Regions from separate parts of the Pseudomonas sp. RGM 3321 genome, predicted to be linked through region 1. Evidence: predicted binding sites of a transcription regulator. Region 1 holds the regulator's gene; each other region holds the start of a gene.
What was found. Region 1 encodes FliA, which starts transcription of late flagellar genes. Its sites were predicted from a motif close to CTAAAGTTTNNNNNNNNNNNGCCGNTAA; they were not measured.

Region 2: the regulator FliA is predicted to act here: its motif matches at 2,286-2,313, upstream of RGM3321_RS11100 (methyl-accepting chemotaxis protein).
Region 3: the regulator FliA is predicted to act here: its motif matches at 3,763-3,790, upstream of RGM3321_RS16240 (methyl-accepting chemotaxis protein).

What each region holds. Positions count from the first base shown of each region.
Region 1 is NZ_JALHBH010000095.1:43,740-50,050, forward strand. Features, by position in the region: gene flhA (flagellar biosynthesis protein FlhA) at 1-2,081, shown strand, start outside; gene flhF (flagellar biosynthesis protein FlhF) at 2,093-3,421, shown strand; gene fleN (flagellar synthesis regulator FleN) at 3,537-4,370, shown strand; gene fliA (RNA polymerase sigma factor FliA) at 4,367-5,107, shown strand; gene RGM3321_RS05965 (chemotaxis response regulator CheY) at 5,360-5,734, shown strand; gene RGM3321_RS05970 (protein phosphatase CheZ) at 5,754-6,311, shown strand, end outside.
Region 2 is NZ_JALHBH010000105.1:60,838-67,148, reverse strand. Features, by position in the region: gene RGM3321_RS11105 (sugar ABC transporter substrate-binding protein) at 1-392, opposite strand, end outside; gene RGM3321_RS11100 (methyl-accepting chemotaxis protein) at 609-2,237, opposite strand; gene RGM3321_RS11095 (VirK family protein) at 2,447-2,875, shown strand; gene RGM3321_RS11090 (DUF3237 family protein) at 3,190-3,642, opposite strand; gene RGM3321_RS11085 (C1 family peptidase) at 4,044-4,811, shown strand; gene RGM3321_RS11080 (XylR family transcriptional regulator) at 4,816-6,015, opposite strand; gene xylA (xylose isomerase) at 6,184-6,311, shown strand, end outside.
Region 3 is NZ_JALHBH010000112.1:126,164-132,474, reverse strand. Features, by position in the region: gene RGM3321_RS16250 (OprD family porin) at 1-385, opposite strand, end outside; gene RGM3321_RS16245 (SDR family oxidoreductase) at 850-1,614, shown strand; gene RGM3321_RS16240 (methyl-accepting chemotaxis protein) at 1,753-3,675, opposite strand; gene RGM3321_RS16235 (methyl-accepting chemotaxis protein) at 4,051-5,931, shown strand; gene RGM3321_RS16230 (hypothetical protein) at 6,083-6,311, opposite strand, start outside.

The DNA.
Region 1 (6,311 bases):
TGGGCCGTGGTCAGTTGGGCGTTCCGCTGTTGTTGCTGGTCATGATGGCAATGATGATGTTGCCTATGCCGCCGTTCCTGCTGGACGTGTTCTTCACGTTCAACATTGCACTGTCCATCGTCGTGTTGCTGGTGTGTGTTTACGCTCTGCGGCCGCTGGACTTCTCGGTGTTTCCAACCATTCTGCTGGTCGCCACGCTGTTGCGCCTGGCGCTGAACGTCGCTTCCACGCGAGTGGTCATGCTTCACGGTCAGGACGGTCACGCTGCTGCGGGCAAGGTGATTCAGGCCTTCGGTGAGGTGGTGATCGGTGGTAACTATGTCGTCGGTATCGTGGTGTTCGCGATTCTGATGATCATCAACTTCGTGGTAATCACCAAAGGTGCCGGCCGTATTTCCGAGGTCAGCGCGCGTTTCACCCTCGACGCGATGCCAGGCAAACAGATGGCAATCGACGCCGACCTCAACGCCGGTCTCATCGATCAGCCGGAAGCCAAGCGCCGCCGTGCTGAAGTCGCTCAGGAAGCCGAGTTCTACGGTTCCATGGACGGTGCCAGCAAATTCGTGCGTGGCGATGCGATTGCCGGTTTGCTGATTCTGTTCATCAACCTGATCGGCGGCATGCTGGTCGGTATTCTGCAACACAACATGACGTTCGCCGATGCAGGTCGCGTTTACACCCTGCTGACCATCGGTGACGGTTTGGTGGCGCAATTGCCATCACTGCTTCTGTCCACTGCCGCAGCGATCATGGTGACCCGCGCTTCCGGTTCGGAAGAGATGGGCAAGCTGATCAATCGTCAGATGTTCGCCTCGCCCAAGGCACTGGCAGTTTCCGCTGCGATCATGATCGTAATGGGACTGGTGCCGGGCATGCCGCACTTCTCCTTCATCAGCCTCGGCCTGGTGGCTGCAGGTGGTGCGTATCTGCTCTGGAAGAAAGAGAACCAGGTGAAAGTCGAGGCGCTGGCCGAAGTGCAACGCCAACAGGACCTGCTGCCTTCGCCGACCCGTGTTCAGGACGCCAAGGAACTGGGTTGGGATGACGTTACCCCTATCGACATCATCGGCCTGGAAGTGGGTTATCGCCTGATTCCGCTGGTGGACCGCAATCAGGGTGGTCAACTGCTGGCGCGTATCAAAGGCGTGCGCAAGAAGCTGTCGCAAGAGCTGGGCTTCCTGATGCCGACCGTACACATCCGTGACAACCTTGATCTGGCACCCAGCGCCTACCGTCTGACGCTGATGGGCGTGATCCTGGCCGAGGCCGAGATTTATCCGGATCGCGAGCTGGCGATCAACCCCGGTCAAGTGTTTGGCACCCTGAACGGCATCACCGCCAGAGACCCGGCGTTTGGTCTGGAGGCCGTTTGGATCGAAATCAGCCAGCGCAGCCAGGCGCAGTCGCTGGGTTATACCGTGGTGGACGCCAGTACTGTGGTGGCAACCCACTTGAACCAGATTCTCTACAAGCACTCTCATGAGCTGATTGGTCACGAAGAAGTCCAGCAGTTGATGCAATTGCTGGCCAAAAGCTCGCCCAAACTGGCTGAAGAGCTGGTCCCTGGTGTGCTGTCCCTGTCCTCGTTGCTCAACGTGCTGCAAGCGCTTCTGGCTGAGCATGTACCTGTGCGTGATATTCGCAGCATTGCAGAAGCTATCGCCAATAACGTCGGCAAGAGTCAAGATACCGCCGCTTTGGTGGCTGCCGTGCGGGTAGGTCTGAGCCGCGCAATCGTCCAAAGCATCGTAGGTGTTGAGCCGGAGCTGCCTGTTATCACTCTGGAACCAAGGTTGGAACAGATATTGCTCAATAGTTTGCAGAAGGCTGGTCAGGGTCAGGAAGAAGGCGTTCTTCTTGAGCCAAGCATGGCTGAGAAGCTCCAGCGTTCGTTGATTGAGGCCGCCCAGCGTCAGGAGATGCAAGGGGTGCCGGTAATTCTTCTGGTAGCAGGGCCTGTCCGGGCGATGCTGTCACGATTTGGACGATTGGCTGTACCGAACATGCATGTTCTGGCGTATCAGGAAATTCCGGACAACAAGCAAGTAACCATCGTAGCGACTGTCGGGCCGAACGGCTGAGGTAGTGAGTCATGCAAGTTAAGCGATTTTTCGCCGCCGATATGCGTCAAGCCATGAAACTGGTTCGCGATGAGCTGGGCGCCGAGGCGGCCATCATCGGTAACCGGCGCATTGCCGGTGGCGTAGAGCTGACTGCCGCTCTGGATTACAAGCTGTCCGCCCTGGCACCGCGTGTGCCGAACATGGAGCTTGAAGACGAGCTGCGCAAGACCCAGTCGCGCATCGTCTCCGCTCAGGCTGAATTGAACAACCGCAGCGACAGCGACGCTTCGATCAATCTTCAGCTGTTTTCCGGCAAACCGGTCAGCGCTGTCGATACGCACATCGAGCCGACGCTTGAAGAGCCGCCGCGCCCATTCGCGTACACGCCGCCTGCGCCCGCAGAGCCTGCTGTCGGCCAGCGCGCCTATGATTCGATGCGCTCCGAATTGAACGGCCTGCGCGAGCTGCTGGAAGTTCAGCTTGGCTCCCTGGCCTGGAACCAGTTGCAGGGCAGTCGTCCGCAGCAGGCCAATCTGTGGCGCCGCCTGCAACGTGTCGGTTTGTCCGGCCCGCTGTCGCGCGATCTGCTGTCGATGATCCCGGAGATTGACGAGCCTCGTCAGGCCTGGCGCATGCTGCTGGCCCATTTGGCGCGCATGATTGCCGTGCCGGACATCGAGCCGCTCGAAGAGGGTGGCGTCATCGCCATGGTCGGGCCTGCCGGTATGGGCAAGACCACCACGCTGGCCAAACTGGCGGCACGTTACGTGTTGAAGTACGGTCCGCAGAATATCGCACTGGTGAGCATGGACAGTTTCCGCATCGGCGCACAGGAGCAGCTCAAGACCCTTGGGCGCATCCTCAACGTGCCGGTCACCCATGTCGATCCTGGCCAGTCGCTGGTTCAGGCACTGGAGCCGCTGCTGCGCAAGCGCGTTGTGCTGATCGACACCGCCGGGCTGCAAGCCAGCGATCCTGCGCTGCGCATGCAACTGGAAAGCCTGGCAGGGCGTGGCATCAAGTCGCGTAACTACCTGGTACTGGCGACCACCAGCCAGAAGCAGGTACTGACCGCTGCCTATCACAGTTACAAACGTTGTGGCCTGGCCGGATGCATTCTGACCAAGCTTGATGAAACAGCCAGCCTGGGCGAAGTCCTGAGCCTGGCGATCAGTCATGAATTACCTGTGGCCTACCTCACGGACGGACCTCGTATTCCTGACGACCTGCACACCCCGCGTCGTCATCAACTGGTGAGCCGTGCGGTGAGTGTGCAGATGCAGGATGAGCCGAGCGAGGAAGCAATGGCTGATATGTTTGCTGACCTCTATCACACCCCTGGCAAGAGAGTGGGTTAAGTGATGGATATTATTGGAATGTCCCTGCGTCAACGGTCTGCCATGTGGTGTTCATTTGCGAACGTGCAGCCCTCGATGTGGTTTCGGTCTACGCAAGACAAGGTAAAGAAATAACATGGGCAGCATGCATCCCGTACAGGTTATCGCGGTGACCGGTGGCAAAGGTGGCGTCGGTAAGACTAACGTGTCAGTGAATCTTTCACTGGCCCTTGCCGAGCTTGGCCGTCGCGTCATGCTGCTGGACGCCGATCTGGGTCTGGCCAATGTCGACGTTCTGCTTGGGCTGACGCCTAAACGTACACTTGCCGATGTGATAGAGGGCCGTTGCGAGTTGCGCGACGTCCTGTTGCAGGGGCCGGGTGGGGTGCGTATCGTGCCTGCCGCCTCTGGCACCCAGAGCATGGTGCATCTGTCCCCGGCCCAGCATGCGGGTCTGATCCAGGCGTTCAGCGAGATTGGCGACAACCTTGATGTGCTGGTGATTGACACGGCTGCCGGTATCGGCGAATCGGTGGTCAGCTTCGTGCGCGCCGCTCAGGAAGTGTTGCTGGTGGTGTGCGACGAGCCCACGTCGATCACCGATGCCTACGCCCTGATCAAACTGCTCAACCGCGACTATGGCATGAACCGCTTCCGGGTGCTGGCCAACATGGCGCAGAGCCCGCAGGAAGGGCGCAATCTGTTCGCCAAACTCACCAAAGTGACGGACCGTTTTCTTGATGTCGCGCTGCAGTATGTAGGTGCCGTGCCGTACGACGAGTGCGTGCGCAAGGCCGTACAGAAACAGCGCGCCGTCTACGAAGCATTCCCGCGATCCAAATGTGCGCTGGCGTTCAAGGCCATTGCCCAGAAGGTTGACACCTGGCCGTTGCCAGCCAATCCGCGGGGTCATCTCGAGTTCTTCGTTGAGCGACTCGTTCACCAGACCAGTGCAGGGCCTGTGCAATGACTGCGAGCGGCTACCAGATGTACAGCAAGGCTTCCCGTAATTCGCAATACGAGTTGATCGAGCGTTATGCGCCATTGGTCAAGCGTATCGCTTATCATCTGCTGGCGCGCTTGCCGGCCAGCGTGCAGGTCGAGGATCTGATCCAGGCCGGCATGATCGGTCTGCTTGAAGTCTCCACCAAATATGATTCAACCAAAGGTGCGAGTTTCGAGACCTACGCCGGCATTCGCATTCGTGGTGCGATGCTGGACGAAGTGCGCAAGGGCGACTGGGCACCACGCTCAGTGCACCGCAATACCCGAATGGTCAGTGACGCAATTCGTGCAATTGAAGCTAAAACCGGCCGTGACGCTAAAGATCACGAGGTTGCGGCCGAACTCCAGTTGAGTCTTGATGATTATTACGGGATTTTGAATGACACCTTGGGCAGCCGCCTCTTCAGTTTCGACGACCTGCTTCAGGACGGCGATCACGAAGGGCTGCATGAGGATGGCGCAAGCGGTTCGCTTGAGCCGTCGCGCGACCTGGAAGACGAGCGCTTCCAGGCAGCGTTGGCCGATGCAATTGCTAATTTGCCAGAGCGTGAGCGTCTGGTGTTGGCGCTGTACTACGACGAAGAGCTGAACCTCAAGGAAATCGGAGAGGTTCTTGGGGTCAGCGAATCTCGGGTCAGTCAGTTACACAGCCAGTGCGCAGCTCGTTTGCGGGGGCGTTTGGGGGAGTGGCGAGCGCGTTGACGGCAGTGCGCGACGTTTGTCGTGCGTTGTCTGCATGCCGGCTGTGCAAAGCGTTACGTGGTAGCAGGATAGACCAGGCAAGGGCCTGTCGGGCAATGTCTCGATGGGCTTTAGTCGCAGTCTTGACTGTCGTTGTGCCAAGCCCGTCGTCGTTTCGTATAGCTGGGGGTGTGCTGTGCCAGTATTGAGTGAACAGCGTGTTCAGGTGCTGAACGCGTTAAAGACTGCTTGGAGGTCGAATTGGACAAGAACATGAAAATCCTCATCGTTGATGACTTCTCAACGATGCGGCGGATCATCAAGAATCTGTTGCGTGATCTGGGGTTTACCAACACATCTGAAGCGGATGACGGTCTGACCGCATTGCCGATGCTGCACAGCGGTGCCTTTGACTTTCTGGTGACGGACTGGAACATGCCTGGCATGACCGGTATCGACTTGTTGCGTCAGGTCCGTGCGGACGAGCGTCTCAAGAGCCTTCCTGTACTGATGGTTACTGCCGAAGCGAAGCGTGAGCAGATCATTGAAGCTGCCCAGGCCGGGGTGAACGGTTATGTAGTCAAGCCGTTCACGGCTCAAGCGCTGAAAGAGAAGATCGAAAAGATCTTTGAACGCGTCAATAGCTGATGCATGCCGCGAGGGCGCTATGGATAACAATGATTCAATGGCCGACTTTGAGTCGACCTTAAAGAGACACGCGCAGGAACTCGTCACCAGCCTTGAAAAGGGCCGCTTCGGTGACGCTGTGCAGCTGATCCATGAACTCAACCAGACACGCGACCGCGGCCTTTATCAGGAAGTGGGCAAGCTGACTCGTGAGCTGCACAGTGCAATCGTCAATTTCCACATTGATCCGCATATGCCTCAGGCCGAAGAGGTGTCGCAGATCACGGACGCGACCGAGCGTCTGTCCTACGTCGTCAGGCTGACCGAGAACGCGGCCAACCGTACGATGGATCTGGTCGAGGAAAGCACGCCGCTCATGAATGGTCTGAGTTCCGACGCCAAGGCGTTGAGCGAAGACTGGGGACGCTTCATGCGTCGCGAAATCGGTGCCGAAGAGTTTCGTGAACTGGCCAAGCGCGTCGATGGTTTTCTGACGCGTACCGAGCAGGAGGCCGATAGGGTTTCCGGGCATCTCAACGATATTTTGCTTGCTCAGGATTACCAGGACCTCACCGGTCAGGTGATCAAGCGCGTCACG
Region 2 (6,311 bases), on a different contig from region 1:
GTGAACAGTGGAATCCCCGCCTTGCTGATGCGCTTGAGCCAAGGGTCGATAACGCTAAGGGTGCCCAGGGTCTGAATCACCGCGTCGGGCTTTTGCGTGACCACGGTCTGCAGTTGATTGACCAGGTTCTTGTCGTTGCGACCTGCATCAAGCGTTATAGGCGTGCCGCCCAGGCGCTTGACCTCATCCACCTGCGCCTGAAACGCCTTGATATCGAAGTAGTGACTGGTGCCGGTCATGCTGATAGCGATGCGTTTGCCCGCCAGCGAAGGTACATCGCTGTCATCGGCATGTGCCGTCGCGACAAGGCTGGTGGCCAACAGGGTCAGCGCCAGGGCGCGCCCTAATGCATGCAGGCGGGTTGGCTGGTAAATCGGGACGGCATCAGGCATTCGGGTGGCTCCGCTGGCTCAGGAAAACAATCCTGATCAGCAGTGCACAGGTCATGCCCAAAGCCCTGCGGTTGCGCTGGCAACGGCGCAGAGCCTGGCTTTCAGGCTATTGCGCCAAATTGCGTTTACGCTGATAGCCGACGCTTCAGGCCCAAGACGGCGAACACATTGTCGATTCGCTGTTGTCCGGGCAACAGCACGTTCATGCTTGACTGCTCAGCTAAGCTTGAACTGCCTCAGGGTGGTGGTCAGATCACTCGCCAGTTCGGCCAGCGACTGGCTGGCACTGCCGGTCTGACCGGTGCGCACTGCCGACTGCGCCGACAAGTCTCGGATTCGAACCAGGTTGCGATCCACTTCGCGCGCGACCAGCGCCTGCTCCTCAGAAGCGCTGGCGATCACCGTATTTCGCTCATCGATAACCATGACCGAACTGGCGATACTGGCCAGCACGGCGTTGGCCGACTCAGCCTGCTGTTTGGTGCGTTGGGCCTGTTCGGTACTGACTTCAAGCGCCACCAGCGTGCTCTTGGTGCCCTGCTGGATGTGCCCGATCATGGTTTCGATCTCGCGGGTGGACTCACTGGTGCGATGAGCCAGCGCGCGCACCTCGTCCGCAACCACGGCAAAACCCCGCCCGGCATCGCCCGCCCGTGCCGCCTCAATGGCAGCATTGAGCGCCAGCAGGTTGGTTTGCTCGGAGACTGCGCGAATAACATCCAGCACCTTGGTGATATCCAGCGTGCGGGTTGCCAGCGCTTGTGCCTCTACCGACGCGGTGCCGACATTGTGGGTCAGTTCGAGGATTGATTTGACGGTCTGATTGAGTTCGTCCTGACCCTGGCGGGCAGACACCGACGAGGCTCTGGATTCTTCCGAGGTGGTCACAGCATTTCGCGCCACTTCGTCGACCGCCTGGCTCATCTCGGTAACGGCGGTCGCGGCCATTTCTATCTCGCTGTTCTGCACCACAAGGTCGGCGTTGCTGTTGACCATCAGCGCACTCATTTGCTCTGTGGCCGAGGCAAGCTGGTGTGCGGCATCGCCGACCTGGGTCAGGGTCTGGCTCAGATTGCCACGCATGCGTTCCATCGATTGCAGCAACAAGGCCGCTTCATCAACGCCATCACGGTCGACACGGGTAGGACGCAGATCCCCCGCGGCAATGGTTTCCGAGGTCAAAAGTGCCTGACTGATCGGTACTGCCAGACTTTTCGTCAGACGCCAGGCAAGCAGCACGGTAAGCAGCACCGTCACCAGCATGACTACCTGAGTGACGATAAGAGCATTGTCGTAAACCGACGAGGCGGCGGCACTGGACTCGGCTTCAGAGTCATCGTTGATCTTTTCCAGCTTGCCCAGTGATGCTTCGATACTTTCCGCCATGACCCTCATCTCGCCCCAGACCATCTGCCGCGCGGCCTCTGCCTGGTTTTCATTGATGAGTTTGTAAACCTGCTCGGCGCGTTCGGTATACCCCTGATAGGCACTTGTCAGCCCATTGATGAGCGCGCGCTCGTCATCCTCGGTAATAACCGGGCTGTAGGCCTCGATGGCTTTTTGAAAGCGGGCTTTCTTGTCGAGGAACTCTGTGTGGGCCTGCGCAACTTGCGCAACATCACGCGTGGACAGCATTTTCGCCACGGTGGTGCGGGTTTTCTCGAAGGCAAGCGCGATATCGTCACCCAGCGCAATTCCGGGAAGGGAGTCATTTTCGATTTCAAGCGACTGCTCGCGAATGCTATGCAATTGCTGAAGGCTGAAAATGCCAAGCCCTACGACAAGCACGACCATCAACGCAAAGCAGGCGGAGGTCCGCGCGGCTATTTTCAGCTGTCTCAGCATGTTCAATCCCCTTCCCGTGGCTGACGAATAAAATTAGCACCGTCATCTCTATCGGCAGATCGGGAAAAAGGATGAAGAACCTTGAGTCAGAGCCGTGCCACTGCTATTCAGGGCCCACTTCAAGGAAACCTTATGGTAGGTTTCGCGACGCTCGATAATCACGAGACGACAGGTCTTCTCAACCTTCAGACTGACTTACTGGAGTTGCCATGAAACATTATTACGCCGCCGCATTACTTGCCCTTGCACTGCCAGGTGCAGCTCACGCAGGCGACGCGCTGGTCAGCTACCCCGCTATCATCCAGGCGTTGAATACCGGAGAGTCGGTCGCTGTGGCGATTGACCTGGGGCAATGCAAGTCCTCGGTCGCGGGTGCAGAGCCGTCCAAAACCAAAGGCGGCAAACGCATCGATGCCTACCGCATCACCCCCGACGGCACCCTCGCGTTCTCGGACAGCCACTTCACCCTGGATCGCGATAACAAGCCCATCGAGCAGTTCATTCGCTACCAGATACGCTCCAATGGCAGTGCCGTGTTCAGCATGACGACACTGAGTGTTCCCGGCTATCAGCAGGTCGGCAATCCGGTGAGTTATGAATGCGCGATCGGCAAAGGGCTGAGCTTTTTTGCCAGCTAGTAACGGTCACGCCACAACCAAATGAACCAGACAGATATCCGGCGTGGGCGACAGGCCGTCCTCACGCCCTTGAAAGTAACGCTCGAACTGCTTGTTGATATACAACATGTCGAGTACTTCAAACCCGACTGATAACGTGAGAATGGTTGAACCCAACCGGCACGCAAGCCGCAATGTCAGGCTGACCCGTCTCTGGTCATATACATAACCAGCAAAAATAATTAAATTTCATAACGCTGACCCACCAAGTTTAAACGGCAAGGCTTATACGCGTGAGACTTGCTTTCACATCCACCCGTTCCTTTGACGGATCTTCATATCTCGTTAACCTGATAAATACTGACACGCATGCTATCATCCCCGGCTTTTATATTTACTCTGCCGACGTACAGGTTTCTCTGCAAGTAATCATGAGCGCCGGAAGGAACGCTGAACTGCTTGCTGCACGTGCACCGACAACGCGATTCGGCGAATGGCGCGCGGTCCGCTTCATCGAAGGCCACGAGCCCTTCTCCGACGACATCTATCTTTATTCCGTCGTCAGTCAGCAAGGTGTAGTACAGGCTGAATCGTGCAAGGTTGTCATCCTGAGGCACGAGAAAAAGGCTGCCTCCCGGAAGAACCTGCCCCTGCAATCGATCGCCGTTGAATTCGCCTCCCAGTACCTCACCGCTGCTGCGCTTCCCCCGCTGAGGATTGCAGAGCGCTTGCGGCGTATCGATACGCAGGTGAGCAGTCATTATTTCATGCAGTTGCATCGTCTCCATCCCTCTACCCCTCATCTTGCATGTGGCGATTTGCGCTTCGCCCATAACTGTACCGAGGTGTATCTTTTAGCCCGTACATCGCATGCTGTCAATTTAAATGTACCGCCCGGTACGCTTATGGGCTTAGGATAAGCTTGTATAAAGCAGTATCGTTTTGCCACTTTCGATAAAGCGCTTTGGCTCGTATCAAGCGCAAAAAAGGCGGTAATTCTATTCCGCACGCCCATTTAACAGACTGGTTAATATGGCCCGTTACTCAACTAACAGTACTGGCCAAATGAGCCCGCCTGGCCAACTCATAGCTCACTATTGACTAAAAGAAGTTTAATCCGCGCCTGCCAAAAACCTGTTTACATGAGCGTTGTCAACTTTTCTGACAGTGTCTTACAAGGAGATACGAAATGACCTATACCGTAAAACAGTATGGATGGATTCGCGATCTGCCTGATCATCGCGATCATCTTTATGCGGCGCCGACAACGGCGCTGGCGGCGCTTCCACACATGGTTGATCTGCGCCACCATTGCCCGCCCGTATACGACCAGGGCCAACTGGGCAGTTGTACCGCGAACGGTATTGCCGGAGCGATTCAATTTGATCGCATGAAGCAAAAGCTGACGCCAGCATTCGAGCCCTCGCGGTTGTTTACCTACTACAACGAACGAGTCATTGAGCATACCGTCGATTCGGACAGCGGCGCGATGATCCGCCACGGAATTAAAAGTGTAGCGGAGCAAGGTGATTGCCCTGAAAAAGAGTGGCCTTATGATATTGAAAAGTTCGCTATCAAACCTCCGGCTGCCTGCTACAAGGACGCTAGAAAATACAAAGCGGTGTCCTACCAGAAAGTTGCGCAAAACCTCAACCAGATGAAAGGCTGCCTGGCGGCAGGTTATCCGTTTGTCATTGGTTTTTCCGTCTACGAGAGCTTTGAGAGCAAGAAAGTCGCACAGACCGGGCATGCCCCGATGCCGGGCCCTCACGAAAAAATGCTCGGAGGGCACTGCGTGTTGGCGGTGGGTTACAACGATGCCCATCAGCATTTCATCTTGCGCAACTCATGGGGCACTGGCTGGGGCATGGAAGGCTACTTCACCCTGCCCTACAGCTATCTGCTGGATGAAAATCTGTCCACCGACTTCTGGACGATAAGAGTCGTGGCTGCCTGACTTGTCAGGCAACGGGGCATTGCACTGCCGCATTGACACCCTGCAGGTACTCTCGCGGCGTGCATCCAAATTCCCGGCGAAATACCGTGTGCAGGTATTGCGCCGACCGGAAACCACAATCGCGGGCGATGTCGGCAATTGCGCAGTCAGTGTTTTGCAGCCCGTGTGCGGCAGCGGCCAGTTTGAAACGCAGGATCTCGTCATGCACGCTGCAGCCCCGCACCCTGCGAAAGTGCGCTTCCAGCGACGAGCGCGAAACGCCTACATAAGCCGCTACCTGCGCGGTCTTGATACCCTGGCACGCGTACTGCCGGATGAACAGCAACGCCTGCATCACATAGGGGTCCCCCAACGGTTGATGCAGGCTCGAAGCCTGTACGTTGACAGCATCCGGCGGTATCAGAATGTGGGTGCCCGAAGACGGCATACCGTGCAGCATCTGGTGCAGCAGGCGCGCGGCGGTTCGGCCCATTGTGTCGGTGCCTTGAACCACCGAGCTCAACGGCACCCGCGTGAGGGTTCTGGTCAACGGATCGTTGTCGATGCCGATCAGCGCCACTTGTTCGGGCACTGCAATTCCGGCAGTCAGGCAGGCCTGTAGCAACTGACGGGCGCGGGCGTCGGTCACCGCGATGATGCCGATCGGCTTGGGCAGGCTTTGCAGCCAGGCGATCTGCTGTTCTACAGCGCTGTCCCAGAGCGGTGCACTGGTACCCAGTCCGCGATAGACCTCGGCGTGCAGGCCGTCGCGTTGCAGCAGTCGGCGAAAGGCCTGCTCGCGCTCCTGCGCCCAGCGATTGGCCTGAGCCTCAGGCAGACTGAAGCAGGCAAAGCGTGTGAGCCCGGCCACTATCAAATGCTCGTAGGCGGCCTTGATCAAGGCGTGGTTGTCGGTCGCGACATAGGGGATGCCCTTCGGGTAGGCGCGCTCATCCTGATAGGAACCGCCTACCGCCACCACCGGCAGCCTGATGCCGGCCAATGCCTCACCAATCAGCGGGTCGTCGAAGTCGGCAATGATCCCGTCACCCTGCCAACGCTCGATGCCTTTCAGGCGACAGAGAAAGTCTTCCTCCAGGAACAGATCCCAGGACACCCGAGTACTGCTGAGGTAGTTGCCAATGCCGCTGATGATGCCGCGGTCATAGATCTTGCTGCCGTTGAACAACAGTGCAATGCGGTGAACGGGGGGTACGGTTTTCATTATTTTTATGCCGATGGAGCAGCACGACGCCGTTCGACACAGACTAGGCGCGTGACGCGCGAATCTCAATACTCAAAATCGCACTACGCGTTGACGATTTTCATAATCAGCAGGCCCAAGGCCGTTGCTAGTATCGAGGCATCGCCAAGAACAATAAGGAAAACGCAGATGCCGTACTTCCCCGCCGTCGACAAGGTTCGCTATGAAGGCCCTGACAGCGACTCGCCCCTTGCCTTTCGTCACTACGATGCCGACAAACTGATTCTCGGCAAACCCATGCGCGAGCATTTGCGCAT
Region 3 (6,311 bases), on a different contig from region 1:
CTGCAACGCCCAGACGGCCGAAATCATCGGCCGGGCGACCGTCGCTGTGGATCGGCAGCAACTGAGTGCCCCCGGTGCCTTTGCCTCCATCGAGCTTGAGCGAATACAAGCCCAGCACGTCAACCCCGAAACCAACCACGCCCTGGGTGAAGCCCGACTTGGCGTCGAGAATGAAGCTTTGTGTCCATTCCTCGGCTTTGTTCTGCGGCGCTGCGCTGTTGGGAAAGGCCGGGTTGGTGAAATTGCGGTTGAAGTACGCATTACGCAGCGTAAGTGTGGCTTTGGTATCGTCGACGAACCCTTCTGCCATGCCGAGCATCGGGAAAATCAGTGTCATGCCGCCAACACCCAGCAGGATGCGTGGGCGGGAAGTGTGAGATGTCATTATTGTTTTGCTCCCTCATTTATCGAAACCGTCCTCTTTTCTGGCCGCGCGCAAGCAGCAGCCGACACCTTTGAGGATTACGTGATGCCTGTTGCCAGGCATGGCCTCGACCGACAGACGGCCGAGTACCGTTCGCGATGTATCAGCGAATGTTGTGAATCTGAAAGGATGTCGGGTGCTGCGAAACGGCCGGAATAGATGAGGCTTTGATAATCGGTGGCGCAGACGTACAGACGAGAGTTTTCATGGTTGGCCCAGTCTTGTTTTTATTTTTGGCGTTATAGGTTGTCGTACAACCGTAGTGATATTTGCAGCGCGGTCTCGATTTGTCAACGCGCTGTTAGTCGAGGTTTACCGATTCACCTGATTTTAACCCCTCGTAAAGCAGTGAATGATTTGGACTGAACGCTGCGTGCAACCGGACAGTCCACCTCATAACCCCATTATTTTTTTGGAGCTGCTGCATGAATCGTTTTACCCAGAAAGTTGTTGTCGTGACCGGGGCCGGTTCCGGGATAGGCGAAGCTACCGCCAAGCGTTTTGCCCAGGAAGGTGCAAGCGTCGTACTGGTAGGCCGTAATCGCGACAAGCTGGAAAAAGTGGCCGCGCAACTGTCGGGCGAAGGTCATTTGGTCCGTGCTACCGATGTGGCGGACCCAAGCGATGTGGAAGCGCTGTTCAAGGAAGTCGCTACGCACTTTGGGCGTCTGGATGTGCTGGTCAATAACGCCGGTATCGTCAAGTCCGGCAAAGTTACCGAGTTGGGCGTAGACGACTGGAAAGAACTGATGTCAGTGGACCTGGATGGCGTGTTCTATTGCACCCGTACCGCCATGCCGGCGCTGATCGCCAGCAAAGGCAACATCATCAACGTCTCGTCGGTTTCCGGCCTGGGCGGCGACTGGGGCATGAGCTTCTACAACGCGGCCAAAGGCGCAATCACCAATTTCACCCGCGCGCTGGCGATGGACCACGGTGCCGACGGTGTGCGCGTCAACGCCGTCTGCCCGTCACTGACTCGCAGCGAGCTGACGGAAGACATGCTTGGCGACAAGGCACTGATGGCCAAATTCATGGAGCGCATCCCGCTGGGGCGTCCAGGCGAAGCTGAAGATGTCGGCGATGTCATCGCCTTCCTGGCGAGTGAAGACGCACGCTTCGTGACTGGCGTGAATTTGCCGGTGGATGGCGGATTGTCAGCGTCCAACGGACAGCCGCCGCAGGCTTGATGCCGTCGACGAGGGTCATATGCTCGCAGCCCGGAAATGTTCCGGGTTGCGTCGCTACGTTGAATTCAAACCTGTGTTTACACCTGCCTGAAACAAACAAGCCCGGCAGACGCCGGGCTTGAAAGTTGTTGCGGGATATCAGATCCGGAAGTGGCTGACCATCGTCTGCAACTGCCCGCCAAGGCGTGCCAGTTCGACGCTGGAGGCAGCGGTTTCTTCGCTGGCCGAGGCCGTTTGCTCGGACACATCGCGGACGTTAACGATGCTGCGGCTGATTTCCTCTGCTACGGCACTCTGCTCCTCGGCTGCGGCAGCGATCTGCTGGTTCATTGCCTGAATGTTGGACACTGTCTGGGTAATACTGCCCAGCGATGTACCGGCCTGACGGCTGAGCTGTACGCTGCTGACAGTCAGTTCGCGGCTGCTCAGCATGATGCTGGAGACCTGGCGCGTACCGCTTTGCAGGGCTGCAACCAGCGTTTCAATCTCGACTGTGGACTGCTGCGTGCGTTGTGCCAGGCCGCGGACTTCGTCGGCAACTACGGCAAAACCACGTCCGGCTTCCCCGGCGCGGGCCGCTTCGATGGCCGCGTTGAGGGCCAGCAGGTTGGTTTGTTCGGCCACAGCCTTGATGACGTCCATGACCTTGCCGATCTTGTCGCTTTCCTGCTCCAGCTGGTTCATGGCATCGGCCGAGCGACCCACTTCGTTGGCCAGACGCTCGATCTGCACAATCGCTTCGCCCACGACCTTGTCACCGTCGCGCGCTTCGCGGTCGGCGTTGGACGCTGCCTGCGAAGCCTGTTCGGCGTTTCGGGCCACTTCCGCAACTGTTGCCGACATCTCATGCATGGCGGTCGCCACCTGGTCGGTTTCGACTTTCTGGCTGTTTACGCCGGCGCTGGTCTGTTCGGTGACCGCCGACAGCTCTTCGGCGGCGCTGGCGATCTGCACAACGCTGTCGCGAATGCCCCCTATCAGCTCGCGCAAGGTGGTGCCCATACGCTGGATGCCTTGTTGAAGAACACCCAGTTCGTCGCGGCGGGTGACTGTCAGGGTCTGGGTCAGGTCGCCGGACGCAATGCGGTCGACCACTGCCAGGGTTTCCTGCAAGGGACGAGTAATCTGCCGGGTGATGACGACGGCGGCAATGATGCCCAGGATGATCGCCAACAGGGTGCAGGTGATTTGCGTGGTGCGAGCCTGTGCGCTTTCCTGATCGCGGCGATCCAGTTGCAACTGATACATGGCTTCGCTGATCTTGACGATGTCCTGCCCTTGGGTGGTCATCTCCTTGCGTGCCTGGACAATGTTGCCCGTGGCAACCTTGAAGTTTTGCAGAGTCGTTCGGTAGGCCGTCAGCGAGCTTTCCAACTGCCTGAGCTGATCGGCCTGGGTACCGCTGAAGCTCGCTTTCAGCGCATCGAGATCCTTGATGGCCGCATCCAGTTTCGAGACGGCTGCCTGTTCTGTTTCGGGGGTGGCATTGGTGGTGTAACCGCGCACCTCATAGCGTGCGAGTCTCAAGTCATCCTTTGCATCGGTGACGATCCGGTATTGCTCGAATCGGTTGGCGTCAGCCGGGTCCATGTCTTTGACTTCAGCCTGAAGCTGCTCGAACACCTCAAGGCTTTTGACGGCATGCGTGGTCAGTTCATCACGCGCTGTCGTGCTGGCCTTGTAGCCACTGCGCATGTTGTTCAGGGATTTCTGGTAGTCAGCGATCACCCCTGCCAGCTGCTCGAGCATTTTCACGTTTTCGGGGCTTTTGAACGAGGTCAGCAGTTTCTCCTGGTACGCCTTGAAGCTGTCCAGTGAGGACTGGACGGTTTCGGCGACCTTCTCGTCGCCGTCGGCCACCATGTACTGCAGGCGTGTTACCCGAAGTTTGGTCAATTGTGCATTGAGTGAAGTAATGTCACTCATCCAGTTGCTGCGATTGATCAGCCCGCTCATGCTGGTCCAGCCAGTCAGTGCAAGAATTGCAGTAAAAACAAGTACAAGACCGAACCCGAGGGCCAGTTTCATATTGACGCTGATATTTGCAAACCAGCTACTCATTGAATTCTCCAACAACAGCCATTTAAAGCAGTAGGGCCCCTGAGAGGCATGGCGTACAGGTCAGGGGCAGGGCAAGGTATACAGACACTATCGGCAGGGGGTGGCCAAGCTGAAATAAAAAAAAGAGAAAGTTTCACGTCGCTTGAAAGACGTGTTCAGGGCCTATCAATTGTTGTCGCGCGCCGTTATAAGGAACCGTTGAAATCATTGAAATAGAGCGCCGCTTTCCAGAGCAACGACAATATATTGTCTATGCTCGCGACTGTAGAAACCTTATCCGTTGTGGGTTCATTGCGTGTGCAGGGCATGACATTTCCATGCCACAAGTTGCGCGGGCATCCGAGCCTTCTTTCCGTCCCATTGAGATGCCTTTTTATGAACTTGAAGTTTCGTCATAAAATTCTGCTGGCTGCGGCCGGGGTTGTGGTATTGGCCTTTGCCTTGTTCACCCTGTACAACGACTACCTGCAACGTACCAGCATCAATCAGAACCTCGAATCCTCAGTGGGCCAGGCGGGTCAACTGACGGCCAGCAGTGTGCAGAACTGGCTGAGCGGACGCATTCTGGTGCTGGAAAATCTCACCCAGAACGTGGCCTTCCAAGGGATCAATTCCGATCTGAGCGGGCTGGTGTCGCAGTCCTCACTGGTGTCGACCTTTCAATTCACCTACGTCGGTGACAGCAAGGGCGCGTTCACCCAGCGGCCCAATGTCGATATGCCGGCGGGTTACGATCCGCGGCAGCGGCCCTGGTACAAATCCACAGTCGACGCCGGCAAAACCATTCTCAGCGCGCCTTACCTGGCTTCCGTGGGCGGCCTGGTGGTGACTATCGCCAGCCCGGTCAAGAGCGCAGGCCAGATAACCGGCGTGGTCGGTGGTGATCTGAGCCTGGACACGCTGGTCAAAATCATCAACTCGGTCGAGTTCGGCGGGCTCGGTTATGCCTTCCTGGTCAGCGGGGACGGGCAGGTCATCGTCAGCCCCGACAAGGACCAGGTGATGAAAAACCTCAAGGACATTTACCCTGGGCAGACTATCAGCCTGGATGCACGCTTGCGTGAGGTCACGCTCAACGGCCAGCACAGGCTGCTGTCGTTTACCCCGATCACCGGGCTGCCTTCGGCCGACTGGTACATCGGTCTGTCGATCGACAAAGACAAGGCCTATGCACCGTTGAGCCAGTTCCGCAGCTCGGCGATGGTCGCCGTACTGATTGCGGTGGCCGTAATTGCCTTGCTGTTGAGCCTGCTGATCCGTGCGCTGATGCGGCCGCTGACCGACATGGGTCGTGCGATGCAGGACATCGCCCAGGGCGAGGGTGATCTGACCCGTCGTCTAAGCATTCAGGGCAAGGACGAGTTCGCCGAGCTGGGTGGCTCGTTCAATCAGTTCGTGGAGCGCGTGCATGCGTCCATCGCGGAAGTCTCTTCCGCAACGCTGCAGGTGCATGACCTGTCGCGGCGGGTGGTCAATTCCTCCAACTCTTCAATCGTCGGCTTCGACGAACAGAGTGCCCGAACCAACAGCGTGGCTGCCGCGATCAACGAGCTGGGTGCCGCCACCCAGGAGATAGCCCGCAATGCATCGGACGCTTCGATTCAGGCCAGTGAGGCCCGAACCCAGGCTGAAGACGGTCAGGTGGTGGTTGAAAAAACGATCAACGCCATGAGCACGCTGTCGGCCAAGATCAGTGATTCGTGCACGCAGATCGAGCAACTCAATGCCAGTACCGACAATATCGGCCACATTCTGGATGTGATTAAAGGCATCTCACAGCAAACCAACCTGCTGGCGCTCAACGCTGCCATCGAAGCGGCCCGCGCGGGTGAAGCCGGACGTGGTTTTGCCGTGGTGGCCGACGAAGTGCGCAACCTTGCGCATCGCACGCAGACATCGGCCGATGAAATTCACAAGATGATCGGCGGCCTGCAGACAGGGTCTCAGCATGCCGTGCTCAACATGAACGAAAGCCAGGTGTCGAGTCAGGAAAGTGTTGAAGTTGCCAATCAGGCGGGCAGTCGTCTGCGCGATGTAACGCGTCGAATCGGCGATATCGATGGCATGAACCAGTCGGTTGCCGCGGCCACGGAAGAGCAGACCGCGGTTGTGGAAACACTCAACATCGATATCAATCAGATCAATACGCTTAACCAGCAAGGTGTGGCCAATCTTAATGAAACCCTCAAGGATTGTGCTGCGCTTTCGCAACAAGCAGGTCGTTTGAAACAACTGGTCGACAGCTTCAAGATCTGACCGTACATCCAGTGACAGAGGCCGGACCCTTTATGTGGGGTCCGGCTTTTGCGGCAGGTAATCTGCAAGCGATAGTGTGAGTTTTTAGCGGGTTCGCTGAACCGTCCCACATCGTCCGACTCTAAAAGCCTGCTCAGTGGCAGGCTTTTTTTCACAGATCTTTTTTAACCTCTTTATCGACGTGCTTGTCAGCCTTGTGACGTTCCTTGTCATCATGCTTTGCACCTTTGTCGACCTCGTCAGCATCGTGCTTTACGCCCTTGTCCACTTCTTTGGCGTCATGATCAACACCCTTGTCCAGCTCACGGTTATCGTGTCGGACGCCCTTTTCCAGCTCACTCTCCGCAAAGGCCGCGGGCGCCACAGCGCCAGCGAGGAAG